3 regions of the Agrobacterium sp. 5Ca39 genome follow, and region 2 is predicted to be linked to each of the others. Evidence: predicted binding sites of a transcription regulator. Region 2 holds the regulator's gene; each other region holds the start of a gene.
The links. Region 2 encodes LexA, which represses DNA repair genes until DNA is damaged. Its sites were predicted from a motif close to TGTTCNNNNTGTGTTCNG; they were not measured.
Positions count from the first base shown of each region.

Region 1: the regulator LexA is predicted to act here: its motif matches at 1,961-1,978, upstream of recA (recombinase RecA).
Region 3: the regulator LexA is predicted to act here: its motif matches at 2,051-2,068, upstream of ACZ47E_RS17835 (ATP-dependent helicase).

Region 1 is NZ_AP026436.1:1,536,458-1,539,735, forward strand. Features, by position in the region: gene alaS (alanine--tRNA ligase) at 1-578, opposite strand, end outside; gene ACZ47E_RS07725 (hypothetical protein) at 646-798, shown strand; gene recA (recombinase RecA) at 814-1,902, opposite strand; gene ACZ47E_RS07735 (carbohydrate kinase family protein) at 2,149-3,090, shown strand; gene ACZ47E_RS07740 (pseudouridine-5'-phosphate glycosidase) at 3,119-3,278, shown strand, end outside.
Region 2 is NZ_AP026436.1:1,029,844-1,033,121, reverse strand. Features, by position in the region: gene kdsA (3-deoxy-8-phosphooctulonate synthase) at 1-178, opposite strand, end outside; gene ACZ47E_RS05045 (VOC family protein) at 175-1,056, opposite strand; gene lexA (transcriptional repressor LexA) at 1,372-2,094, shown strand; gene ACZ47E_RS05035 (glutathione S-transferase family protein) at 2,347-3,024, shown strand; gene ACZ47E_RS05030 (ComEC/Rec2 family competence protein) at 3,044-3,278, opposite strand, start outside.
Region 3 is NZ_AP026437.1:905,459-908,736, forward strand. Features, by position in the region: gene ACZ47E_RS17835 (ATP-dependent helicase) at 1-1,927, opposite strand, end outside; gene ACZ47E_RS17840 (carboxylesterase family protein) at 2,340-3,077, shown strand; gene ACZ47E_RS17845 (LacI family DNA-binding transcriptional regulator) at 3,276-3,278, shown strand, end outside.

The sequences.
Region 1 (3,278 bases), 510 kb from region 2:
TCTTCCGGCGAGCCGGGCGGGCCGCCCCAGATATGATCGCCATGGTCGTAGAAGATTTCGGAACAGGGGCCGCAGGGTCCGGTATCGCCCATCGCCCAGAAATTGTCGCTGGTCGGGATGCGGATGATGCGGTCGTCGGAGAAACCGGCGATCTTCTTCCAGAGGTTAAAGGCCTCGTCGTCGGTGTGATAAACCGTGACCAGCAGGCGATTGCGGTCGATGCCGAATTCCCTGGTGATCAGGTTCCAGGCGTGGGTGATCGCCTCTTCCTTGAAATAATCGCCAAAGGAGAAGTTGCCGAGCATTTCGAAGAAGGTGTGGTGACGGGCGGTGTAACCGACATTGTCGAGGTCATTATGCTTGCCACCAGCGCGCACGCATTTCTGCGCGGATGCCGCAGTAGAATAAGGACGGGTTTCCAGACCGGTGAAGACGTTCTTGAACTGCACCATGCCGGCATTGGTGAACATCAGTGTCGGATCGTTGCGCGGCACCAGCGGGCTGGAGGGCACAATCTCGTGTCCGTTCTTCTTGAAGTAGTCGAGGAAGGTCGACCGAATTTCATTTACACCGCTCATGCCCACACACCGCTCACAGCTGGAGTCCATCACCGCCATCGGAAATGATGGCTATATTGCAAAATCAATGGCTTTTATCGTCCGCATCCTGCCCTGTCCAGCCATGGAGACCGGCGAAGGCGTACCGACAAAGAAAAAGGGCCACACGACAGAAATCGCACGGCCCGTTTCGTTCAATTCGATTCACATCGAGACAGGCGATCCGGCAACGGATGCCTGAAGCTCGACGGCAGGATCAGCCTTCGTCACCGTCGCCGTCATCGCCGGAATCAGGACCGCCATTCTGCAGGAAACGATCCGCAATCAGGCCGGCGTTCTGGCGCAGCGCCAGCTCGATCTCGTTTGCCGTATCGGGGTTATCGCGCAGGAAGGTCTTGGCGTTTTCACGCCCCTGCCCCAGACGCTGGCTGTTATAGGAGAACCAGGCACCCGACTTTTCAACGATACCGGCTTTTACGCCGAGGTCGACAAGCTCACCGGTCTTGGAAACGCCTTCGCCATACATGATGTCGAATTCCACCTGCTTGAAAGGCGGCGCCATCTTGTTCTTGACGACCTTGACGCGGGTCTGGTTGCCGACAACCTCTTCGCGTTCCTTGACAGCGCCGATACGGCGGATGTCGAGGCGAACGGAAGCATAGAACTTGAGCGCATTACCGCCGGTCGTCGTTTCCGGCGAACCGAACATGACGCCGATCTTCATGCGGATCTGATTGATGAAGATGACCATGCACTTCGACTTGGAGATCGAAGCGGTCAGCTTGCGCAGCGCCTGGCTCATCAGACGCGCCTGAAGACCCGGCAGGCTGTCGCCCATCTCACCTTCAATTTCCGCCCGCGGCGTCAGCGCCGCAACGGAGTCGACCACGAGAACGTCGACCGCGCCGGAGCGCACCAGCGTATCGGTGATCTCAAGCGCCTGCTCGCCCGTATCCGGCTGCGAGATCAGCAGGCTCTGCAGATCCACGCCAAGCTTGCGCGCATAGACCGGATCAAGCGCATGTTCGGCGTCAACGAAGGCGCAGATGCCGCCCTTCTTCTGGGCTTCCGCAATGGTCTGCAGCGCCAGCGTCGTTTTACCCGAGCTTTCCGGACCGTAAATTTCAATGATGCGCCCCTTCGGCAGTCCGCCGATGCCGAGCGCGATATCCAGGCTGAGCGAACCCGTCGAAACGGTCTCCACCTCAACCACATTTTCATTGGAACCGAGCTTCATGATCGATCCCTTGCCGAACGACCGTTCGATCTGGGAGAGCGCCGCTTCCAGTGCCTTGCTTTTATCCACCGATTTATCCTCTACGAGACGCAAAGAATTTTGTGCCATCCGAACCACCTTTAGGTTATTGAAGCCGCACAGGCAATGTAGCAGTATGGGAACGGTATGTACTCTATTTGTTCTCATTTAACAAGGCTGAGCCAGCATATTGAAAACAAATAGTGATAAGTCGTTTGTTCTGCTTTCGTTTTTCTGTGCGCGGCCCCTTGCCGCAAACCGGAGGCGAGGTCAGGAAGACGTCAGTTTAGGCCGAATCGTCCGGCCTTACCATCCGCCAGAGAGGGAAACGCAAGCGTGAAGAAAATACTCGTTCTGGGCGGCGCGCATATCGACAGGCGCGGCATGATCGAGACTGAAACGGCGCCGGGCGCCAGCAACCCCGGCTCTTGGATGGAAGAGGCGGGCGGCGGCGGTTTTAACGCTGCACGCAATCTCTCCCGGCTCGGCTTTCAAGTCAGGATCATCGCCCCGCGCGGCGGCGACGTGACGGGAGAAGCCGTTGCGGAGGCTGCACGACAGGCTGGCGTGGAGGACACGCCGTTCACCTTCCTCGACCGGCGCACACCGAGCTATACCGCCATTCTGGAGCGTGACGGCAACCTCGTCATCGCGCTCGCCGACATGGATCTCTACAAGCTCTTCACGCCGCGCCGGCTCAAGGTCCGCGCCGTCCGGGAGGCCATCACCGCAAGCGATATCCTGCTCTGCGACGCCAACCTGCCCGAGGACACGCTGGCTGCACTTGGCCTCGTGGCCCGCGCCTGCGAAAAGCCGCTGGCGGCCATAGCCATTTCGCCGGCCAAGGCCGTGAAGCTGAAAGCGGCGCTGGCCGACATCGACATCCTCTTCATGAACGAGGCGGAAGCGCGCGCGCTCACCGGCGAGACGGCCGCTGACGTTCGTGACTGGCCGGATATCCTGCGCAAGGCCGGGCTTTCCGGCGGCGTCGTCACCCGCGGCGCAAGCGAAGTCGTGGCCTTCAACGGAAATGAAAAAGCAATCCTCCACCCGCCCCTCATCCGCGAAGTGAAGGATGTAACCGGTGCGGGCGACGCCATGGCGTCTGGCTACCTCGCTGCGATTGCCGAAGGAAAGACGATTGCCGAAGCTCTGAGAAGAGGCGCGGCCGCAGCGGCCATCACCGTGCAATCGCCCTTTGCGACATCCCACGACCTATCAAAAGACAGTGTCGAGGCCATGTTGGGGCTTGTTCCCCAGGCTGAAATACTGGCATGAACCGCTTTTAAGAACTGGAACAATGTAAATGACCCGCCCCATCTCCCCTCTCCTGCCCATCGTCTATTCTCAAGAAGTCGCCGCCGCCAAGCAGCGCGGTGCGCCGATCGTCGCGCTTGAATCCACCATCATCACCCATGGCATGCCCTATCCGGGCAATATCGAGATGGCGGAAAGCGTCGAGCAGA
Region 2 (3,278 bases):
CGAGGCCGATTCCGAGCCCGTCACAAAGCTCCTTCAAGACACCCGCAATCATGAAGGCGTGCTCCCGGCTTTCCATCTGGCAGGGGCCGGCGATCAGTGAAAAACGCTCGCTATTGCAAAAGGAAACCTTGCTGGCGCCCTGGCCGGCGGTGACTTTGAGATTGTTCGTGACGCTCATCTTTTTTCCTCGAAGGCGAAATCGACGCCCTGTCCGGGTGCTGCGGGCACCACCAGACGGCCGCCCGCTTCTGCGCTGGACACGCCATTAGCAGCAAGTACCGTCGCTGTCACGGCAAGATCGTCAACGGAAAAGACGACGCCCATGCCGCGCAGGCCCTCACCGTTTTTTCCCGCAGCCTTCGGGTCGACGCCAGAAAGGGCGGGTCTTTCACTCAGCCTCACCCTTGCATTGCCGGTTTCGAAAACGACATCACCATCCGGAGACACAACGCCGTTGCAGCCGAAAACCGTTTCTATCAAGTGGGTGTCACTCCGCGTACCGGAACACAGCACGATCTCGCGAAGGCCCAGAACTCCGTTCTGGTGACGTTCCAGTGCAGCACGGTCCCCCGGCAGTGCCTGCAGGCGTTGACAACTGAAGAGGAAGAAATCCGCAGCCGATCCGCTTGCCGCGAAAGCAAGCCGGAACGCCGCCTCGCCTGACGATCCGTCCGGCATTTGCATGGGCCGCGAAAATTCGAAGACCTCGCCGGCCGATACGCCGGACGCCACGAATCTCCGGTGATCGGCACGAGCGTCAGCAGTGGAGGCCACAAGGGCAGAAAAACCTTCCTGTCCGTACGATCGCCGGAATGCCTGATCCCTGCCGGTGAAAACATCGCCTCTCTCGACCGACGCGATATAGCTGACCCGGTCAGCAATTGTCAGAGGCTCCAGATAGGTGCCATCCCTGAAGAACACACAGGCATTCTCCGTGCCGAACGGATGGAGAGCCTGTGGCGCGACCGTAAAGCCAAGGACCTTGAGCCGCGCGGCCGCTACCGCAAGGTCCCGAGCGGGCAGAACGAGATGATCGACGCGATGCCTGTCAGCCATAAATCTTGCCTTTTTGACGCGCCCGGCGCAGATGCCGGGTATTGAAGCTGACAAAAGCACGAAGAGCGCCGGGAATGCAAATGACCGGCCTGCGCGTCGATTCCGGTATCGGCAAAGGCTGGAGTTCAAGAAAGCGACGGCATCCCGCCCGTCAGTCATCGTTTCCCGCTTCGGCGTTGTCCCTAAGATCAAATCACGATCAGAGACGCATCCTTCACGAAATTTTAGGGGATTGCGGAACACATATGGAACATATAGTGTTCGTTCTGTATTTGTTTCGCGACTTCAACGACGATTCTCAAGGGTGTTTTCCTCATGCTCACGCGCAAACAGCAGGAATTGCTTCTCTTCATTCATGAAAGAATGAAAGAGTCCGGCGTGCCGCCCTCCTTCGATGAAATGAAGGACGCACTCGATCTTGCCTCCAAATCCGGCATCCACCGGCTGATCACCGCTCTGGAAGAGCGAGGGTTCATTCGCCGGCTACCTAACAGGGCGCGAGCGCTTGAAGTGATCAAGCTGCCGGAGGCCTATGTGCCCGGTGCGAGGCCGCAACGGGGCTTCTCGCCGAGCGTTATTGAAGGCAGCCTCGGCAAGCCCAAGATGCCAGAGCCCGCCCCTGCCCCAAAGGCGCCTGCGAACGATATAGCAGGCGTGGCAACCGTGCCCGTCATGGGCCGGATCGCTGCCGGTGTGCCGATCTCAGCCATTCAGAACAATACGCATGACGTGGCGGTTCCGGTGGACATGCTTGGCTCGGGCGAACATTACGCGCTCGAGGTCAAGGGCGATTCGATGATCGAGGCCGGCATCTTCGATGGCGATACCGTCATCATTCGCAACGGTAACACCGCCAATCCCGGCGATATCATCGTGGCGCTGGTGGATGACGAGGAAGCGACGCTGAAGCGCTTCCGTCGCAAAGGCGCTTCGATCGCACTTGAAGCAGCAAACCCTGCCTATGAGACCCGCATTTTCGGACCTGATCGGGTTAAAATCCAGGGCAAGCTGGTAGGGCTGATCCGCCGGTATCATTGATGCTGCTGCCGGTCCGGATAAGGCCGGAGCGGTCGATGAGCGATAAATCAGGCCTTCAAGATGAACGGCGCGTCATTCCACTCGAGTGATGCGCCTTTTCTTTTTAATGGCGGCGAAGGCGGCTTTGCCAGAGGACGTCGGCAGGGATGGCGCCCCACCCATCAATTGGCGTTATGGGAGCGATGGATTCTTTGCGATATTCCGGGCCGGGCCGCTGGTATAAAAACCCGCTTCACAATCAGGAGACCCGCAATGTACGATCTTTATATCGCCAACAAGAATTACTCCTCCTGGTCGCTGAGGCCATGGGTCCTGATGCGCACGCTCGGTATCGCCTTCGAGGAGAAACTCGTCCCGTTTGGTGAAGGCGTGTCATTCTCCACCTTTTCCCCAACTGGCAAGGTGCCTTGCCTCGTCGATGATGGCGTGACGATTTGGGAGTCACTCTCGATCGCCGAATATCTTGCCGAACGTCATCAAGGGGTATGGGCAAGCGACAAGCATGCGAGAGCCTGGTCGCGGTCGGCAGCAAGCGAAATGCATGCGGGATTTTCGTCCCTTCGCAATCTCTACCCCATGTCCGTTGGCGTTCGTGTCAGACCGAACGTCAGCGATGCCGGGCTTGCGGCGGATATAAAGCGTGTCGATGCGTTGTGGAGCGAGGGCCTGTCGAATTTCGGCGGTCCCTATCTCGCCGGTCAGAAGTTCACGGCGGTGGATGCCTTCTACTGCCCTGTGGCACTCCGTTTCCAGACGTATGGCGCAGACCTTTCTCCTGCGGCAAAAGCCTATTGTGAGCGACTGCTCGCTCTGCCTTCCATGCGCGAATGGTATGAGGCGGGACTGAAGGAGACCTGGCGTGACGCGGCACATGAAGAGGAGATCGCCGGAATCGGCGAATTGACGATGGATCTACGCGCAAAGGCCTGACGATCCTTGCCGGTGGCGATCATTGCGACGCCGCCAGCAGACGGGTGATCGTTTCAGGCAATTCACGGTCGAAACGCCCGGTTTTCCAGTCATAATATCGATGTTCACTCCACGGGCGGTTTGCGCCCGCGGTTGACGCCCGTAGCCGACCGACAACGCCGGGCTGATCGCTCCTCGCGAAGTCTATCTCCACGGAACCGATGCGCCGCAATATGTCGCGGTTGAGGAGTAACGCGCCCGAGCGACACTGTGCA
Region 3 (3,278 bases), on a different replicon from region 2:
TGGCGGCGTAAACATGCCGGTCACCCTGCTGACTCTGCCCGCCTGTGAAGAAGCGTTGGGGCGTGATCAGCGACAGGCTGTCCTTGGCGCGCGTCATGGCGACGTAGAGCAGCCGGCGTTCCTCCTCCAGTTCCTGGGTGGTGCCGACGCCGAGGTCGGAGGGGATGCAGCCGTCGACCACATTGAGGATGAAGACGGCGCGCCACTCTTGGCCTTTGGCGGAATGGATGGTCGAGAGGCTGAGATAATCCTCGTCAAGCAGCGGCACGCCGGCCTGATCGCTGGTGGCGTCCGGCGGATCGAGCGTCAGCTCGGTCAGAAAGCGCTCGCGCGATGGGTAGCCGCCGGCGATCTGCTCTAGCTGCAGCAGATCGGCCTTGCGGGTGTCCGCATCCTCATGCAGGCGTTCCAGATGCGGTTCGTACCACAGCCGCGCCTGCCCGATCTGGCCCGGCCAGTCATTCGGCGCGTGTCGCAGGCCCACCAGCATTTGCGTGAAGGCTGTCCAGTCATCGCCAGTTTTCGGCGGCGTCGGAATTTCGGCGAGGGCAAGCAAGGGTTCGGGATCCCTCGCGATTGTCTCGAGAATATTGCCAGCCTTTTTTGGTCCGATGCCTGGCAGCATCTGCAGCAGCCGGAAACCGGCGACGCGGTCGCGCGGGTTCTGTGCGAAGCGCAGCACGGCCAGCATGTCTTTCACATGGGCGCTGTCCAGGAATTTCAGGCCGCCGAATTTGACGAAGGGGATGTTGCGGCGGGTCAGTTCCACCTCGAGCGGGCCGCTATGGCTGGAGGTGCGGAACAGCACGGCCTGCTGTTTCAGCGTCATGCCGCTCTCGCGATTGGCGAGGATCTGGTCGATGATGAAGTTCGCCTGCTCGGTTTCATCCTTGACCGTTACGAGCCTTGGGCGCTCGAGCGATACCCGTTCGGTCCAGAGGTTCTTGGTGAAGCGCTCGCGCGCGAGATCGATGACCCCGTTGGCGGCTGCAAGGATCGGCTGCGTCGAGCGATAGTTGCGATCCAGCGTGATGATATCGGCCGCCGGGCTGAAGGAAGCCGGGAAATCGAGGATGTTGCGCACTGTCGCCGCCCGGAAGGAATAGATCGACTGCGCATCGTCACCCACCACGGTCAAGCCGCGGCCACCGGGCTTCAGCGCCATCAGCACCGAAGCCTGCAGCCGGTTGGTATCCTGATATTCATCGACCATCACATGGTCGAAGCGGTTGCCTATATCGTCAGCCAGAACGGGGTCGCTGACCATCTGGGCCCAGTAGAGCAGAAGATCGTCGTAATCGAGCACGTTCTGGACCTGCTTGGCCTCGACATAGGCCGCGAACAGTTCCCTGAGTTCGCTTTCCCAGTTGGCAACCCAGGGATAGTGCTGGCGCAGGATGTCCTTGAGTGGTGTCTGGGAATTCACGACGCGCGAATAGATCGCAAGACAGGTGCCCTTCGTCGGAAAGCGGCTTTCGGTTTTGGAAAAACCCAATTCGTGCCGGGCAAGGTTCATCAGGTCGGCGCTGTCTTCTCTGTCGTGGATGGTGAAATCGATGTTGAGGCCGATCTGCTCGGCGTAGATGCGCAACAGCCGTGCACCAATGCCGTGAAACGTGCCGGACCAGGCCAATGCATCTGTCATGATTGCCGAATTTGCCCCGAGGACCTGCTTGCATATCCGTTCGACACGGCGCGCCATCTCGGAAGCTGCGCGCCGTGAGAACGTCATCAGCAGGATGCGGCGGGGATCGGCGCCATTCACGATCAGATGCGCAACACGGTGAGCCAGCGTGTTGGTCTTTCCCGAGCCGGCGCCGGCGATGATCAGAAGCGGACCGGCGACATGTCCATCCACCAGTCCAACACCATGTTCCACGGCCTTGCGTTGCTGCTCGTTCAGTTTTTCCAGATAGGCAACCGCCATCCTGCACCAATCCTCGATATTTGCCCCAGGCGAAGTTGCCTGCCCGAAAACGGCGGGCGACTGAGCCTGCGCCGCCATGTGGCCTTCGTGCCGCAATGATTAGCAAAGACTCAAACAGCAAGCCAGAACAAATGCTGAACGTAAAGGCCTTGCTGCACAAGTCCGGTTGGAGCCATCACCTGACAGCTCGATTTCTGAAGTCTCTTCCTCGAATGTTGCCTCAGGAGCGGAAGCGGATATGCTGTCGGCGCATCGCCGGAAATCAGATGAGGCAGTTGTCTCATTGGTTTGAAATAAAGAGATATTTCATGTTTTCCGAGGCGCTTTTCCTGCTTTTTCCGGGAGCGTTGAACGCTATCGGGTTTAACGGTCATTACCCCGGAAGATGCTTATTCACTGGGAGGAAAAAATCATGAGACGACTTAAATTCTGCCTGATCGCTCTGGCCGCAATCGCTGCCTCGACATTTGCACAGGCCGAACAGAAAGCGATGAAATCCGATGTCACCATCGCTTCTGACCTCAACTACCTGCTTTATACGCCCAAGGATTACGCCGGCTCAAACAAGACCTATCCTCTTGTCGTCTGGCTGCATGGCGGCGATCAGGGCGGCAGCGACGTCGAAAAGCTACGGTCGAGCGGCTTACCGAAAATGATTGAGGAGGGACGTGAGTTTCCCTTCCTGGTGTTTTCACCGCAAAATCCGAGCGAGGAACTACTTTACCCGATCGAGCGTGTTGCAAGCGTTCTTGAGGCGGTGGTGGCCAACCACCGGGTGGATCGGGAACGCATCTATCTGATCGGCTATAGCCGGGGAGGGTTCGGCGCATGGTCCATGGCAGAGCAGTTTCCTCAAACTTTCGCCGCGGTGGTTCCGATTGCCGGCGGCGGCATTCGGCACTACCTCAATCGAACGAACGAGAAGGCGGCTTTCTGGGCCTTTCATGGTGCAAATGACGAGGTCATCCCGCTATCCGATACAGTGGTTCTCGTGCAACGTCTTAAGGAGCTGAAGCGCAATGTTCGGCTCACCGTGCTTGAGGACACGGACCATCAGGCGGTCGAGGGAAAAGTGCTGAACGACGAGGCGATGTGGACTTGGTTGCTTGAGCAGAAGCTTGCGGGCAAAAAAGCACCCTCGGGTCCGTAAATACGGGCAGACCGCTGCTTTTTACAGCTGACATTGCCGTTTCTGCCGCGTTTTGCCATTGCAGCGCAGGCTTGCGATAATCTGCGACCCTTTCAGCGAATGCACTTTATCGCTTGACTCCCTACGCGGAGATGGTGCTAATACGCATTAGCTGCTAATACGTATTAGCACGGAACGAATGCCGGAGGAGGGCATGGCGTG